Regions from separate parts of the Pseudomonas sp. YNh genome, predicted to be linked through region 2. Evidence: riboswitches for the same ligand, from Rfam matches in the RefSeq annotation. Region 2 holds a riboswitch; each other region holds the start of a gene.
The links. A riboswitch is a leader RNA that binds a small molecule or an ion and turns the genes downstream of it on or off. The one in region 2 is predicted to bind cobalamin.
Positions count from the first base shown of each region.

Region 1 (5,191 bases), on a different contig from region 2:
GCCAGGCCATGTCCTTGAAACTGACCGGGCGGGTAATGATGCGCCCGTCCAGTTCGGGCAAGGCGATGTGCATGGCCAGGTCGCGCGCACCGAGCCCCTGTTCGCTGGCTTCCCAGCCGGGCTGGTTGTCCTGCGCGCAGATGGCCTGCAGCACCGGAATGTCACGGCGGAACGGGCGCAGGTTGGGCCGTTCGGGGCTGGACAGGGCAAAACCGGTGGTATTGACCAGCACTTCGGCACCGACTTCGTCCAGCCAGGCCTCGACCTGCTCCAGGCAGGCGCTTTCCTTTAGGCTGGCCACGGCAATCGGCAACGGGTTCAAGCCAGCGGCTTGCAGGCGCTGGCAGAACACGTCGATGAACGCGGTGTTGGCCGCCTGCAAGTGGGAGCGGTAGAACAGCAGCGGCGCCACCGGGTAATCCGGGTGCCAGTGCGGGTACCAGTCTTCCAGTGCCACACTGCCCTTGGCCGGGTGATACACAGCGGTGCGCGGCAAGGGTTGCGGCTCGTCCCAGGCATAATCGCGGCCCAGCCACTGGTTGGCCAGGCAGTTGAACAGGTTGATGGCATTGGCCTTGCCGCCCTGGCGCAAGTAGTGCCAGAGGCGCTCGGCCTGGTCGCCCGCGACGGTGCCCAGGCGGGTCAGCTCCGGGTCCGGTCGATCATCGCCCGGCACCAGTATCAGCTGCACGCCACGGGCGGCCAGCTCGACCAGTTGTTCAACACCATAGCGCCAGTAGCCGACACCGCCGTGCAGCGACACCAGGATGACCTTGGCATGGCGCAGCACCTGGTCGACATACAGGTCGACCGAAGCGTGGTTCTGCACCTGCATCGGGTTGGCCAGGCGCAGGCTGGGGAAGCCTTCAGGCAATTGCTCGGCGGTATCGGCGAGCAGCGCCAGGTGCGAATCGCCGCTGCAGAGAATCACCAGCTCGGCGGGTGTCTGGCCGAGATCGGCAATACTGTCGTCCGGCACGAAGCCGCCGGGCTGGGTCCGCAGCAGGTGCACGGGTCAGGCGCCCAAGGCCTGGCGCAGGCGCGCTTCCAGCTGGGCAGCGTCCAGTTCCTGGCCGATCAGCACCAGGCGGGTGATGCGCGGCTCGTCGGCACGCCAGGCGCGGTCGAAGTGCTTGTCGAAACGCGTACCCACGCCTTGTACCAGCAGGCGCATCGGTTTGCCCGGGATGGCCGCGAAACCTTTGGCGCGCAGGATGCCGAATTCCACCACCAGCTGGGTCAGGGCGTCGAGCAGCAGGCTTTCGTCAGCCTCTGGCAGGTCGATGGAGATGGAATCGAAGGCGTCGTGATCATGGTCGTCATGATCATCGCCGTCGTGGTGCGAATCGTGGTGGGTGCGGCGGCCATCGATGTGTGCCTCGGACTCGGCGCCCACGCCCAGCAGCACCTCCAGTGGCAGCTTGCCGCTGCTGGCCTCGACCACCTTGACTGCCGGCGGCAGTTCTTCGGCCACTTCGGCGCGGACCTTGGCCAGGCCTTCCGCGTCGATCAGGTCGGCCTTGTTCAGTACCACCAGGTCGGCGCTGGCCAGCTGATCGGCGAACAGCTCATGCAGTGGCGATTCGTGGTCCAGGTTAGGGTCGAGCTTGCGCTGGGCATCGACCTGGTCCGGGTAGGCGGCAAACGTGCCGGCGGCCACGGCCGGGCTGTCGACCACGGTGATGACCGCGTCGACAGTGCAGGCGTTGCGGATTTCCGGCCACTGGAAGGCTTGCACCAGCGGCTTGGGCAGGGCGAGGCCGCTGGTCTCGATCAGGATGTGGTCCAGGTCGCCGCGGCGAGCTACCAGCTCGCGCATGACCGGGAAGAACTCTTCCTGCACGGTGCAGCACAGGCAGCCGTTGGCCAGTTCATAGACACGGCCGCTGGCTTCTTCCTCGGTGCAACCGATGCTGCACTGCTTGAGGATTTCGCCGTCGATGCCCAGTTCGCCGAATTCGTTGACGATGACCGCAATGCGGCGGCCCTGGGCGTTGTCGAGCATGTGGCGCAGCAAGGTGGTCTTGCCCGAGCCGAGGAAGCCGGTAACGATGGTAACGGGAAGCTTGGCCAGTGTTTTCATGTCGCATTGCCCTTGGCAGAGTGGCGCGGGCATGCAGGACGACAGCCGCGGGCCAGGCCGGCCGGGCTTGTTCGCCACCGGATCACCCCGCCCGGTTGAAAGTCGAAAACGTTGCGAGGCAGGTCTCCTGGCTTGCACCGTTCCATCCCCCGTTCAGTTGAACCGCGGGCTGGCGGGATGACGCCTTCCCGCGCGTTGGCGCAGTGGCTGTGTCGATCCGTTGTCGGTGCTTACAGTTGCGGGGGCAGCCGCGGCTTTTACCGCGTTCCCGTCTTAGCTTCGGCCTGGCCGAAGAACCTCGAAGTGGCAAGGCTACGCAGTGGCTGGCGGGTGGTCAACCATTGCTGCGGGGCGTGCCGACAACTCTTGGCGGCACTGCGGTACAGTGGCGACTTTGCCCACTGTCAAGGACGCCCCATGCCCCTCGCCCCCGCCATACCGGTACTGCGCATCTTCTCGGTCGACAAGGCCAGGGAGTTCTACATGGATTTCCTCGGCTTCAGCCTGGACTGGGAGCACCGCTTCAGCCCGGACCTGCCGTTGTACATGCAGATTCACCGTGATGGCCTGATACTGCACCTTACCGAGCACCATGGCGATGCCTGCCCCGGCTCTACAGTGTTTGCCCGCCTCGACGACCTGCGGGCGCTGGAGCATGAACTGCAAGGCAAACAGTACGGTTACGCCCGGCCCGAAGCCGAGCGCCTGGACTGGGGCCTGCAGATGCAGGTGTGCGACCCGTTCGGCAACCGCCTGCGCTTCTGCCAGCAGATCGATGACGAGGCCAACCTGTGAAGGCGCTGGGCAAACGCGAAATGGCCCGCCTGGAGCGGGAGCTGGTAGCGTGCCTGACGGACGCCTGTGAAACCGCCAAGGCAGAAATCGTCGGGTTCACCTGGCTCACCCATCGCCTGGATCCTGAGAACTTCCCGGCCAGCCTGCGTATTACTTGGGTGTTTGACCAAGAGGCCGAGAAAGTCGCTGCTGTGGCGGGTGAAGCAAAGGCACGCATGCTTGCGCTGACCCGCCAGGCGTTGGACCACGCCGGCATACAACTGGATCACCCGGCCTGGCATGTACGGTTTGACAGCGAAGAGGCCTGCAAACAGAGCCACGGAGGCGACTGGGCCAAGCGCTTGACGGGGCACTGAGCTCAGGGCCAGTCAAGATCGGGCGCCGCTCACGCGGCGCATCGCCGGCAAGCCAGCTCCCACCTGACCGCACCGGCCTGAAGCCAGCGCAGTTCTCACCTTGACCGCGCCGGCCTGGAGGCAGCGCAGTTCCTGTGGGAGCTGGCTTGCCGGCGATGAGGCCCGTGCAGGAAACCCATACACGGCGGGCGGTACTTTACCCGCCCCCAGCGGGCCGTTAGGCTACGCACTCCCCCAGTATGAGGTATTCGTCCAATGCGCCATTAATGCCGCCGTCCATTCGACGGCCAGTCTTCAGCCTCCGGTTTGCTCCGGAGATGTCGCGGCATTTGTGGAGTTGTGCATGACGAACACGTCGATCCTGACGCTGGACAGCGTCTGTTTGGCCTTGCCTGATGGCCGGGTACTGTTTACCGACCTCAACGAAACCTTCGACCAACGGCGTACCGGCCTGGTCGGGCGCAATGGCGTGGGCAAGAGCCTGCTAGGGCAGGTTCTCGCCGGCCAGCGTGCACCGAGCAGCGGCCAGTGCAGGCGCCGTGGGCCTGTCCATCTGCTGAACCAGCAGGTAATCGAGCGCAGCGCCACGCTTGCCGACCTGGCGCAGGTGGGGGCGGTGGTTGCGGCGCTCGAGCGCATCGAGCAAGGCAGCATCAACCCCCAGGATTTCGACACCGTTGGCGAGCGCTGGGATATCCGCGAGCAATTGCAGATGCACCTGCAGCGCAACGGCCTGGGTCACCTTGACTGGCGCCAGCCCGCACGCAGCCTGAGCGGCGGCCAGGCCATGCGCGTGGCGCTGGCAGGCGCATGGCTCAGCGGTGCCGACTACCTGATCCTCGACGAACCGAGCAACCACCTGGACAGCGACGCCCGTGCCCAGCTGCTGAGCATGATCGAGGGCTGGGACCGAGGTTTGCTGGTAATCAGTCACGACCGCAGCCTGCTGGCGCACATGGCACGCATTGTCGAACTGTCCAGCCTGGGGTTGCAGGCCTATGGCGGCAACTACAGCTTCTATGCAGCACAAAAAGCCAGCCAGGTGGCGCAAGCCCAGCAGCAACTTGCCCGGCTGAAGCAGGAGCAACAACGCCAGGCCCGTGAACTGCAGCGCCAGCGCGAAGACCTGGAACGCCATCAGGCCCGGGCCGGGCGTCAAGCCAGGCATGCCAACCAGGCCAAGATCCTGGTCGACCGCCAGCAGGAACGCAGCCAGGCCACGGCGGGCAAGCAGCGGCGTGATCATCGCGATGCCCGGCAAGCATTGCTGGGCAAAGTGCATGACGCCGCCCGCGAGGTCGAGCAAGCCACTGCAATTACCTTGCATGCCCCCACGCCCCAGCGTCATGTCGGCCGCGAAGTGTTGGCCCTGCAGGCACTTCGCTTGCCCCATGGCACCCGCAAACCGCTTGACCTGCGCTTGTGCCTGGGCCAGCGGCTGGGCCTGGTCGGCGCCAATGGCAGTGGCAAGTCCACGCTGCTGAGGCTGCTGAATGGGGAATTACCGGCATCACCCGACATTTTGCGCCGCAGTGGCGAAACTGCCCTGCTCGACCAGCACTGCAGCACGCTGACAGGCCACAGCAGCGTGCTTGAACACCTGCACCAAGCCAACCCGGTGCTGGCCCAGGGCGAATTGCGCAGCCGCCTGGCACAACTGGGCCTGGATGCGGCCCGTATCGAGCTGCCCAGCAGCCTGCTCAGCGGCGGCGAACGGATGAAGGCAGCGCTGGCCGCCGTCCTATACCGCGAGCGCCCCCTCGACCTGTTGCTGCTGGATGAGCCCGGCAACCACCTTGACCTGCCGTCACTGGCAGCCCTGGAGCGCATGCTCCGGCAGTTTCGCGGGGCGCTGATAGTGGCGTCCCATGATGCCGTTTTGCTGGAAAACCTTGAACTGGATGAGTACCTGCAGTTGTAGGAACCGAAAAAAAAGCATCGCAGGCTATCAATTCGT
Region 1 is NZ_JBBMRJ010000012.1:139,362-144,552, forward strand. It holds gene cobN (cobaltochelatase subunit CobN) at 1-1,012, opposite strand, end outside; gene cobW (cobalamin biosynthesis protein CobW) at 1,016-2,083, opposite strand; cobalamin riboswitch at 2,184-2,399, opposite strand; gene WF331_RS14885 (glyoxalase superfamily protein) at 2,501-2,878, shown strand; gene WF331_RS14890 (hypothetical protein) at 2,875-3,234, shown strand; gene WF331_RS14895 (ATP-binding cassette domain-containing protein) at 3,578-5,155, shown strand.
Region 1: it holds a riboswitch for cobalamin, as region 2 does, so the genes downstream of both, cobW (cobalamin biosynthesis protein CobW) here and WF331_RS18030 (CbtB domain-containing protein) in region 2, are expected to answer to the same signal.

Region 2 (5,191 bases):
GAAAATCCTTGGCTGCGACGCGCTCGACGATATCGCCAAGGGTGCCGCGCACCCAGTCTTGGTCAGGCCATGTGGCACGATGGACCACCGCCACCGGGCAGTGCGCGCCATAGTGCGGTAGCAGTTGTTCGACGATTCGCGACAGGTGCTTGACCCCCAGGTGAATCGCCAGGGTGCTGCCATGGCGCGCAAGGTCGCCCAGTTGTTCGCCGGGTGGCATTGGCGAACTGTCGCCATAGCGGGTGAGGATCACCGTCTGCGCGACCTGTGGCAGGGTCAGCTCGCAGCCAAGCAGAGCGGCGCTGGCCGCCGTGGCCGTGACCCCGGGTATGATCTGGTAATCGATGCCCAGCGCCTGCAGGTGGCGGATCTGCTCACCGATGGCGCCGTACAGGCTGGGGTCGCCGCTGTGCACCCGGGCCACGTCCTGGCCTTGTTCGTGCGCGCTGCGCATGGCGGCGATGATCTGCTCCAGGTGCAACTCGGCACTGTTGATCACGGTCTCGGCCTGGTGGCCGTCGAGCACGGCAGCAGGTACCAGTGAGCCGGCATAGATGATCACCGGGCACTGGCGGATCAGCCGTTGGCCCTTGACCGTGATCAGTTCCGGGTCGCCGGGGCCGGCACCGATGAAATACACCGTCATGGAAAGTCCTTGCAAGAAAGAGGAGCGAATTGTTCAGCAGGCCAGGGCGAGGGTCGCCGGGCCCAGTACCTGGCGGGTCAGCAGCAACCGGGCTGTGCTCCCGGGCTGCTCGCTGGCGAGGGCCAGCGCCGCGCTTTCGGCTACGCCCCAGCAGCCGCTGTGGGCATGGGCTGTGGCAGAGCGGTGGCTGAGCAGCGGCTCAAAGGCTTGCAGTTGCGCGCTATGGTACAGCACCAAAGGCAAGCCAAGGCGTTCGGCCAGTTGCTGCAAGCCGGCTTCGTCGGCCTTGAGGCTGATACTGGCAATGCCGCGCAGGTCGGCAAGCGCCAGGCCCTGGCTAGCCAGGGCTTGGTGCAGCAGGGTTTGCAGGGTGTCCACCGGGCAGCCCCGGCGGCAGCCGAAGCCGGCGTAGAACGCCGACATCAGGCCTGGCTGGAGCGGCGGAACAGCCACGCACTGAGCAGGCCCAAGGCTACCCAGAAGGCAGCGTTGGTCAGCCAGGAGGCCATCTTGAACTGGGTCTCCAGTGCTTCGGGGGCCAGGCTTTCATGTACTTCGGGCTGCGGAGCGCCGATTACATGGGGGATTACCAGCAGCACGGCGCCCAGCGCCTTCAGTAGCCAGTGGCGGGCGAACACCAGCAAGGCCAGGCCAAGGGCCGTGGCGCTGGCCGTGCCAATCCACCAGGCCTGGCGTTGCCCCAGGTCGGCGGCAGCAGTGCCGGGCAGCTCCGGTGGCAGCCCCAACGTCGGGGCCAGGCAGAACACGGCAAAACCGGCCAGGCCCCACAGCGCACCGGTGCCGGCACGCTGCGGTTCGCGCAGGCTGTAAAGGGCGGCGAGAATAAGGGCGAAGCCGACTGCGACCACCAGGTTGCCCCCGGTGGTGGACAGCACCCGCTGCCAACCGTCTTCCGGCGACCAGGCTTCGGCGCTGTGCTCATGGGCGGCCACTTCGCCACCATGTTCGTGCTGTGCGGCCGGGGCCGAGGATTCGTAGGTTTCCGCCTCAAGAATCAGCGGGGCGACCCAGAAGCTTTGCAGCAGGGTCAGCAGCAGGGCCGCAAGCAGCCCGCTGAAGCCCGCGGTACGGGCAATGCGCGTGATCATCAGGCGTACTCAGTGGCAGGGGAAGGCGGCGCTGTGGCGGGTGTCGTGGGCGGCGTTGTGCACGGCCTCGATGTGCGAAAAGCCGGCGAAGTACACCAGGCACAGGCCCAGCAGGCTGGCGCCGACGGCGATGACGACGCGCTGGCTGAGGGTGACGGGTGTGGCAAGGCTGTGCTGCTTGGTGCTGGTGACGGGCATGACGCGTTCCTCTGCTTTTTGTTGGCAACGGGCAAGCGCGGCATCCCCGATGCGTGGCCGCCCAGGGGAATGCAACAGCGCCCGCCCACCGCGGGGTGTTCATGAACGCCAGGCCGGTCTCCGGGCTTGCGAGGAGGAGCAGGGCTCCTGGAAAGCGTCACCTTCCCATGCCGGACTACATGGCACAGTGGTACAGACGCTTCACTCGCTTACCGTTGCGGGGGCAGCACCGGCCTTGTCCGGCCCTGATGGAGGGCCTGGGACGCACCGGTTTCCCGTTTCACCCCCTGTGGGGGCACCTGAACGTGAGGCATAAGGAGAGCATGGGGGCGGGGTTTGCGTCAATTGCCAAGTACCGAAGGTGCAAGGTACACCTGTGGGAGTGGGGTTACCCGCGAACACCGGCTTTGCCGGTGCCATGCACCGGGTTGGATGCTTCGCGGGTGAACCCGCTCCCACAGGCCAGGAGCAAATGTGCAGATGCTTCAGAAGTCATAGGCCAGCTTGGTGTACCAATAGCCGCCACCTGGGTGGAACGGTGGGTTGCCGTACGCCGCCTGGTTGCCGTTGGCGTTGTACACGCCGTTCTTGTCGGGTCGCACATTGAAGATGTTGGTGCCACCCACACTGACGGTCAGGCTGTCGAACAGCAGGTAGGACAGGTCCAGGTCGGTGATCCACTTGGCGCCGAAGGTGCGGTCCTGGGCCTGGTTCTGCTGCCAGGTTTCGACCTTGCCGTAGCGGGTGGTCTGCAAGGTGCCGGTGAAGCTGCCCAGCAACCACTGGCTGCCCAGTACCCATTTGGTTCTCGGCGAGGCTGCCACCAGGTCGCCCTCGCGGCCATGGCCGACCACGTCGATACCGGCGGCGGCCAGCGCTGCGGGCGTACCCCGGGTGCCGCGTACGGTCGTCTTGTTCCAGTTGAAGCCCAAGGTCCAGCGCACATCGCCCCAGGCACCGAACTCGCTGGTGTGGTCGCCCACCAGGTCGAGGCCGCGGGTGCGGGTGTCGAAGGCGTTGGTGTAGTAGTTGATCCAGGTTGTGCGTGCCAGGCCCAGCGATTCGAGGATGTCGCCAATGGCACCGGCACCGTTCTGCCGGTCGTAGAGGTTTTCGGTGAGCAGGATGCGGTCGTCAATGTCGATCAGGTAAGTGTCCAGGGTAACGCTGGTGCGGCGCGCCGGTTGCCAGGTCAGGCCAAGGCCGGCGTTGCGCGATTTCTCCGGGTCGAGCTTGTCGCCGCCGAATGCCAGCGCGGCGGCACTGCCGGGCGCCACGGTGCGGCGCAAGGCCGGCACTACATTGCCGTCGGCGTCCAGCGCGGTGCGGTTGTCGCTGACGGTGTAGCCGCTCTGGGTCAGCGACGGGGCGCGGAAGCCGCTGCCCAGGGTGCCGCGTACCGCCACGGTTTCGCTCAGTTCATAGCGTGAATTGAGCTTGAAGCTGGCGGTGTTGCCCGAGTCGTCGTCGTAGTGCTCGACGCGCGCGGCGGCGCCCAGGTACCAGCGCGGCGTCAGGTCCAGGCCGAGGTCGATGTAGGCGGCATAGTTGTTGCGCTTCACATCGGCCTCGTCTTCCGGGCGAATGGTCAGCGCAGCCTGGGCGCCCACGGCGGTCTGGCCGTTGGCCAGCGCATAGAGCGGGTTGGGGCGCCCGTCTGCCAGGGTAGCCGGGTAGGTGTAGGGCCCGACGCTGTAGGCGATTGGGTCGCCGGCGAAGGTCCGGAAGCGCTCCCAGCGGTGCTCCAGGCCGGCCGAGACGCGGGTCGGTACCGCCAGGCCGAACAGGCCATCGAAGGCGCGGGTGATGTCCAGGTTGTTCACCCACTGGTCGAACTGCAACGTCGCCAGGTCATCGAACGAGGTTGGTGAGGCCGGGCCGTAGGTGGGGTTGATGGTCAGGTCGCTGGACTGCTGGTTCTTGTTGCGCCCGTAGGTGGTGGACAGGTCCCAGTCCCAGGCACCGGCGGCGCCACGTGCGCCGAGCAGCCACTGGTAGTCGGTGTCCTTGATGTTGTTGAGCGGGAAATACCCGTCGGGGAACAACTCCGGGATCGAGGCGTTGCTGTTGGGCAGGCGGTAGTTGTTGAAAGCCTCCAGCTTGCGCTCGGCATAAGTGGCGAATGAATACAGCTTCAAATCGTCGCTGATGGGCAACTCGGCGTTGTAACCGAGGTTGAAGGCGCGCAGGTCAGGGTCGCCGTTCTTCACCGCCCGGTGGTCCCAGGCGGCCTGGCGGTCGTCTTCGAAGTAGGCGCGGTAATCGGGGGCGGCCTTGTCGATCCAGTTGGCGGTGCCGCGCTTGCGTGCCTCGCCCGACAGGTGCAGGAAACCGCCGTCACCCAGGCTGAAGCCCTGGTCGCCCGCCAGCTTGATGGTTTCGCCCTGGCCGCTGTACAGCTGGCCGTAACTGCTTTCGTAGTGGCCGCCGCTGCTGGCGCTCTTGAGGATGATGTTGATCACTCCGGCCACCGCATCCGAGCCGTACTGGGCGGCGGCGCTGTCTTTCAGAACCTCGATGTGCGACACCGCGCTGACCGGGATCATGTCGATATCAACGGCGTTGGCACCGCTGTTGTCGGTCGAGCCGCTGGCCGGCACGGCGCTGTTGTGGCGGCGCTTTCCATTGACCAGCACCAGGGTGTAGGCCGGGCCCAGGCTGCGGTTGCTCAGTGGCCGCACGCCGGACTGGAAGCCGGCAATGTTGGTGCCGAAGTTGAACGAGGGCAGTAGTTTGGAGATGGCCTCGGACAACTCGGCGCGGCCGGTACGCAATAGCTGCTCGCTGCTGATCACGTCGATGGGGGCCGGGCTGTCGGCGACGGTGCGCTGGTTGCCTCGCAGGCCGGTGGAGATCACCGTGACGGTGTCCAGGCGCGGGTCTTCGGTAGTTGGGGCGGCATTGGCGAAGGGGGTGAGCAGGCAGGCCAGGGGCAGGGCGAAAAGCGGTGTTCTAGACATCATGTCCTCGGAGTACGGTGGAGCACGCAGGCGAATAGGCGCCAGGTCCTGATAAGGCTGGCGTAAGGTGTGGGGAAGTGTTTGCCTGCACCGGCCTCTTCGCGGGCATGTCGAGGCGTCGAACCGCCGCGAAGAGGCTGGTGAAGCGAATGGAGATCTAGGCTGTGCGGGTGCTGCGTCCAGCCTCATGCTGTTCTACCAACGCCCGAATACGGGGAATGAGGTCCTGCCCGTATTCCACCGCATCGCGCAGCTGGTCAAAGCCGCGGAACAGGAAG
Region 2 is NZ_JBBMRJ010000017.1:32,838-38,028, reverse strand. It holds gene cobM (precorrin-4 C(11)-methyltransferase) at 1-646, opposite strand, end outside; gene WF331_RS18040 (cobalamin biosynthesis protein) at 680-1,069, opposite strand; gene WF331_RS18035 (CbtA family protein) at 1,069-1,755, opposite strand; gene WF331_RS18030 (CbtB domain-containing protein) at 1,765-1,953, opposite strand; cobalamin riboswitch at 2,048-2,271, opposite strand; gene WF331_RS18025 (TonB-dependent receptor plug domain-containing protein) at 2,439-4,913, opposite strand; gene WF331_RS18020 (LLM class flavin-dependent oxidoreductase) at 5,071-5,191, opposite strand, start outside.

Region 3 (5,191 bases), on a different contig from region 2:
AGTCAGCCCAGCCAGCAGCAGGCGCTGCTGGCGTTGGCCGGCTGTGCTGCCACGGGCGAACCAGGGGCCCAGGCCATAGCCCAGGGCGATGACGCCGATCCATGGCAGCACCGGGTAAGACGTGCGCAGGCGCAGGTTTTCGGAAAATTCAAGCCAGCCACGGTCGTGCAGGATGGCCCATGGCACGTGCAGGGCGGACTCCACGCCAAAGTGCAGGCCGTCGAGCAGGTTGTGACCGGCAACGATGACTGCGCCCAGGGCGAGCAGGGCCGCACGTGGCAGCCATACGAGCAGCGACAGGGCGATCATGCTGACGCCGATGGCCCAGATGACTTGCAGGTAGATGACGCTGGGGGGCAGCTGGAAGGTCCAGGCGAAGTTGACCAGAGTGAACTCCAGCACCACCAGGAACAGCCCGCGCTTGAACAGAAACGCCGAGACATCGCCACGGCCCTGGTGTTTTTCGCCATACAGCCAGGCCGACAGGCCGGTCAGCAGGACGAACACTGGCGCGCACAGGTGGGCCAAGGTACGGCTGAAGAACAGCGAAGGCTCTGTGGCGTCGATGGTCATCGGGTCGCTGACCTGTCGGTGCAGGAAGAACGTTTCGCGGACGTGGTCCAGAAGCATGAACAGAATCACCAGGCCGCGCAGGGCATCGATGCTCTGCAGGCGCTGGGTGATCAGGGAGGGCGTGGCGCTGGCGCTTGTCATGGAGGGTCGCTGATAGGAATGAATGTCATGTGAAATGTTATCTTATAACTATTTGATTAGAGGTGGGTAGGGGTTTTTGTGTTACCTGTGCCGGCCCCTTCGCGGGCTCGCCCGCTCCCACAGAGATATCGCAGTCATCGAAAACTGTGTTGTATCTGTGGGAGCGGGCGAGCCCGCGAAGAGGCCGGCACAGGCAGGCTCAGATCAGAAGGTGTAATCCACCGTCGCAAAGTACGACCGCGGCATCCCCATCAACCACTGCTGCCCGCTGAACGCCGACTGGACATATTCACGATCAAACAGGTTGTTCAACTGCAAGCCCAACTTCACATCCGGCAGCACCTGCCAGGCGATGTTGGCATCGACCACGGTATACCCGGGGGCGCTCTGGGTATTGGCGGTATCGGCATAACGCTCATCTACGTAGCGCGCACCAATGCCGGCCTCTACCTGCTGGCCGAAGCCTTTGCTCAACCACAGGTTGGCAGTACGCCGTGGCACGTTGGCCGGCCGGTTGCCAGCACGGTCCTGAGCCACGCCGCCGACCATCTCGTCGAAGTCGTCATACCTGGCGCGCACCAGCGACGCGTTGGCCGATACCTGCCACTGATGCGCCAGGGCCAGTTCCAGGGTTGCCTCAAGGCCATCGGACGTCTCCTGCCCAGCCTGCTGCTTCTCGTGGGTGATCGGGTCGTCCACCAGCAGTTTCTTCTTGACGATGTGGTAGGCGGCAAGCGTCCATTCGCCACGGCCGTCCCAGAAGCGCTGCTTGAGGCCTACCTCGGTCTGCTTCGCCTCGGTCAGGTCATAGTGCATCTGTGTGGGGCTGAGGCTGATGAGGTTGTTGACCCCCTCCTGGCTGGTGGAGTACTGCCCGTAGAGCGACAGGTCGTCGGTGACGGCGAACACCAGCCCGGCGCGCCAGTTGCCACCTTGCAGGCTGCGGTCGCTGCGGCTGTCGTTGGTCAGGTTGGTGCGGTCGATGTGGTTCTGGTCGCGGCGCACGCCGGTGACCAGCGACAGCCGGTCGCTCAGCTGCAGGCGGTTTTCGGCGAACAGGGCGAAGGTGTGGGTGCTGGACAAGGTTTGCGGGCGCAGCGGCGAGGCGCTGTGAAACCAGCCCGGTTCTGGTTGCCACGGGTCGATGTAGTCGCCGCCCACATCGTTGTAGGGCGCATTGCTGTCGACGTTGAAGCGGACCTTGTTGTATTCCGCGCCGACCACGGTCTTGCTGGCCAGGCCGAACACGCTGTGGTCAAAGGTGAAGGTCTGGCGGTCGCCGAACTGTTCCTGGTTATGCTTGATTTCCAGGTAGCTGCCGCGCTGCAATTGCTGGCGCTCGGCGTCCCAGCTGTAGTCTTCGGCGTTGCGCCAGTGGCGGCGGCTCTTGATATAGTACAGCTGGTTGCTGGCGCTGACGTGGTCGTTCAACGTCCAGTCGGTGGTCAGCCGGGTCCACTCATCGACGTAGTGCTGCACGTCGTTCTGCACGTTGTAGTTTTTCTTGCGCAGGCTGCTGCGGTAGTGCCCGTCGATCAGCGGGGTGCCGTAGTAGTTGGCAGGCTCTGCATCGCCACGGTCGTGGGCAAGGGTAAAGCTGAGGTCGTCACTGGCATCGAAACGCAGCGCGGCACTCAGGGCCAGGCTGCGCGAAGTGGTGCGGTCGACCCAGCCGTTGCCGGCCTGCTGGTTGAGGGTGAGGCGATAGCTCAGGCGCTCGCTGAGGCTGCCGCCGCTGTCCAGGCCCAGCTGCTGGCGGTCCCACGAGCCGTAGCCCAGGCGCAGGTGGTTGCGCACCTCACCGGCAAACGGTTTTTTCGGGATCACGTTGATCACCGCGCCGGTGGCGCCTTCGCCATGCAGTACCGAAGCCGGGCCGCGAATCACATCGATGCGTTCGACCATCCACGGGTCGACAGGGAACGTCTGGGTGCCGGCACCGGTGTACAGGCGGGCGCCGTCGAACAGGGTCATCACCGAGCTGTGGCCGGCAAAGCCGCGGGCGGACAGGCCGGTGCCGCCGTCGCCCGGGGAGCCGACGAAGGTGATGCCCGGCGACCGCGTTACCGCATCCTGCACGGTGAGGTTGTTGCGCTGCTGGATCTGCTCGGCGCTGATGCTGCTGGTGCTGGCCGGTGTTTCCAGGGCGCTGAGGCCAAGGCGCGAGCCTGCCTGGGTTGGCGTGGCCAGGTCGATGGCCCGGCTGTCGAGGGTGTCGGTGATGGCCGTGGAGGGCAAGGCCAGGGGTTGTGGGTCACGGTCATCGGCCAGGGCCGGCAGGGCGACGGCCAGGCAGGCCGCCAGGGGGTGAAGCTTGAACTTACGGGACATGTCGTTCCACTGCTGCAGGAATGAATGGATCCCGGTGGAAAACACGCAAAGGCGAACCATGCAGGCAGGCGCGCGCACGGATTCCGGCCTGCGCCCGCCCACCGCGGGTTGCCAAGTGACGCTCCAGGCCGGTCTCCGGGCTTGCGAGGGGCATGACACCTTCACCTTCCCATGCATGTGCACAGTGGTATCTCGAAGGGGTCGCTCGCTTACCGTTGCGGGGGCAGCGCCGGACTTGTCGTGGGTACCACGACGCACCGGCTTCCCGTTTCACCCTGCGCGCGGCGGCGAAGGGCACCTGAAACTGGCGCGCATCTGACCACTGAAACGCTGTGGCGTCAAATGTTGGCGCCCCATGAATACCGCGATAAAACACAAGGTTGCGCGCGGTTAGTGATTTTTTTTTCGAACTTTTTTCGCGGCGTTTGTCTCGAACCGCACGTTCGCCTTTCGTTATCAAGTCATGGAGACTTCCCGCATGTCTGCTCGTCAACTGTTGCGCCACACCTGCCTGCTCGCTCTGATCGCTGCGCCGCTGGCCGCCACCGCCGCGCCCAGCACCGACCCGCTGTTCACACTTGGTCTGCAGGGCGCCTACGACAAGTTCAAGTTCGAAGGTGGCAGTGAAAGCGACAAGGAACACATGGGCCAAGGCGGCGTGTTCGCCACCTTCGGCAACAAGCTGACAGCCGAATCCGGTTTCATCTACCAGCTCGGCGCCGAAGCCAAATTCGGCAAGAAGAACGACAACAAGCTCAAGGAGGCCCAGGCCGACCTTGACCTTGGCTGGCGTGCGGCGCTGGACGCTCGCAACTTTGTCGACGTGACCGTGGGCGGCGGTTACAGCTGGTCGCGCTTCGAACCGGAAATCAACGACCTCGATACCAAGCTCACGGTGAAATCGCCCTTTGCCAAGGCGGCATTGGGCTACAACCACCAGTTCGACGCCTCGACCTTGCGCGTGGAAGTTGGGGCACGCCACACCCTGGACGGCCGCGCGCGGCTGAAGGTTGACGACTTTGGTAGCGACACGGTCGACCTGAAAGACCGCACCAACCCGTATGCCGAAGTGACGTTGCTGATGAACCAGCAGGGCGGTATGCCGGTGCAGGCGGGTGTTTACTACACCCGAACCGAATACAAGCTGGATGAAGATTCGCCAGCAGCAGACAACACCAAGCTCAAGCGTGACGAGTTTGGGGTGAAGGTGGGCCTGGCCTTCTGAAACTGAGCGTTTAGCAGGCCCGACCTCTTCGCGGGCTTGCCCGCTCCCACAGGGACCGCACAGTCTTTGAATGCTGCGCAGTACTTGTGGTAGCGGGTTCACCCGCGAAGAGGACTAGCCTGCGAGAGAAGATCAGCGCCCGCGACGCCGCGACACCCGCGCCTCGATATTCTTGCGCCCGATCAGCAGTGGCGGCTTCTCCACCACCGGTTCATCCGCCAGCCACTTGTACATCACCAGGCAATCCACCAGCCCCAGGCGGGCATGGCGATAAGCCTTGGGCAAGCGCCCGACCGTTTCGAAGCCCAGCTTGTGCCACAGTGCCACCGCGACTTCATTGCTGGCCACTACCGAGTTGAACTGCAGGGCCAGAAAGCCCTCTTGGCGTGCCAGCTTCTGCGAGTGCTCGCACATCAGGCGCGCCACGCCCCGGCCTCGTGCCTGTTCGCACACCATGTAGCCGCAGTTGCCCACGTGCGCGCCAGGCCCGGCGGCATTGGCCTTCAGGTAATAAGAACCCAGCAGCTCGCCATCCTCTTCGGCCAGCAGCGTGTGCAATGGCAGCTCCAGCCACAGCTGACGGGCCTGATCGATGCTCAGGGCCGGGTCGTATGCGTAAGTTTCAGCGGCCTGGACAATGGCCTGGAAGGTGGGCCAGAAGCGCTCGAAGTCTTCGGCTGTCATGGGGCGAATGTGGATCATGCGGGTTCCTGCAAGGGCTGGGCCGCCAAGTCTGTGGGGCGCGGCGCCGTCGCGCAAGGGCGACGACGCCGTTTGTGCCTAGCCGTTGGCCTTGCCCACCGCATCCATGGCCCGCGCCGAGTACACCAGCGCCGCACCGGCGTTCATCGCCACGGCCACGCCGAGGGCTTCGGCAATTTCCTCGCGGCTGGCACCGTGTTTGACCGCCTGCTGCGAATG
Region 3 is NZ_JBBMRJ010000005.1:218,598-223,788, forward strand. It holds gene WF331_RS06820 (DUF1624 domain-containing protein) at 1-714, opposite strand, end outside; gene WF331_RS06825 (TonB-dependent receptor) at 919-3,045, opposite strand; cobalamin riboswitch at 3,156-3,362, opposite strand; gene WF331_RS06830 (outer membrane beta-barrel protein) at 3,524-4,270, shown strand; gene WF331_RS06835 (GNAT family N-acetyltransferase) at 4,403-4,972, opposite strand; gene WF331_RS06840 (carboxymuconolactone decarboxylase family protein) at 5,051-5,191, opposite strand, start outside.
Region 3: it holds a riboswitch for cobalamin, as region 2 does, so the genes downstream of both, WF331_RS06825 (TonB-dependent receptor) here and WF331_RS18030 (CbtB domain-containing protein) in region 2, are expected to answer to the same signal.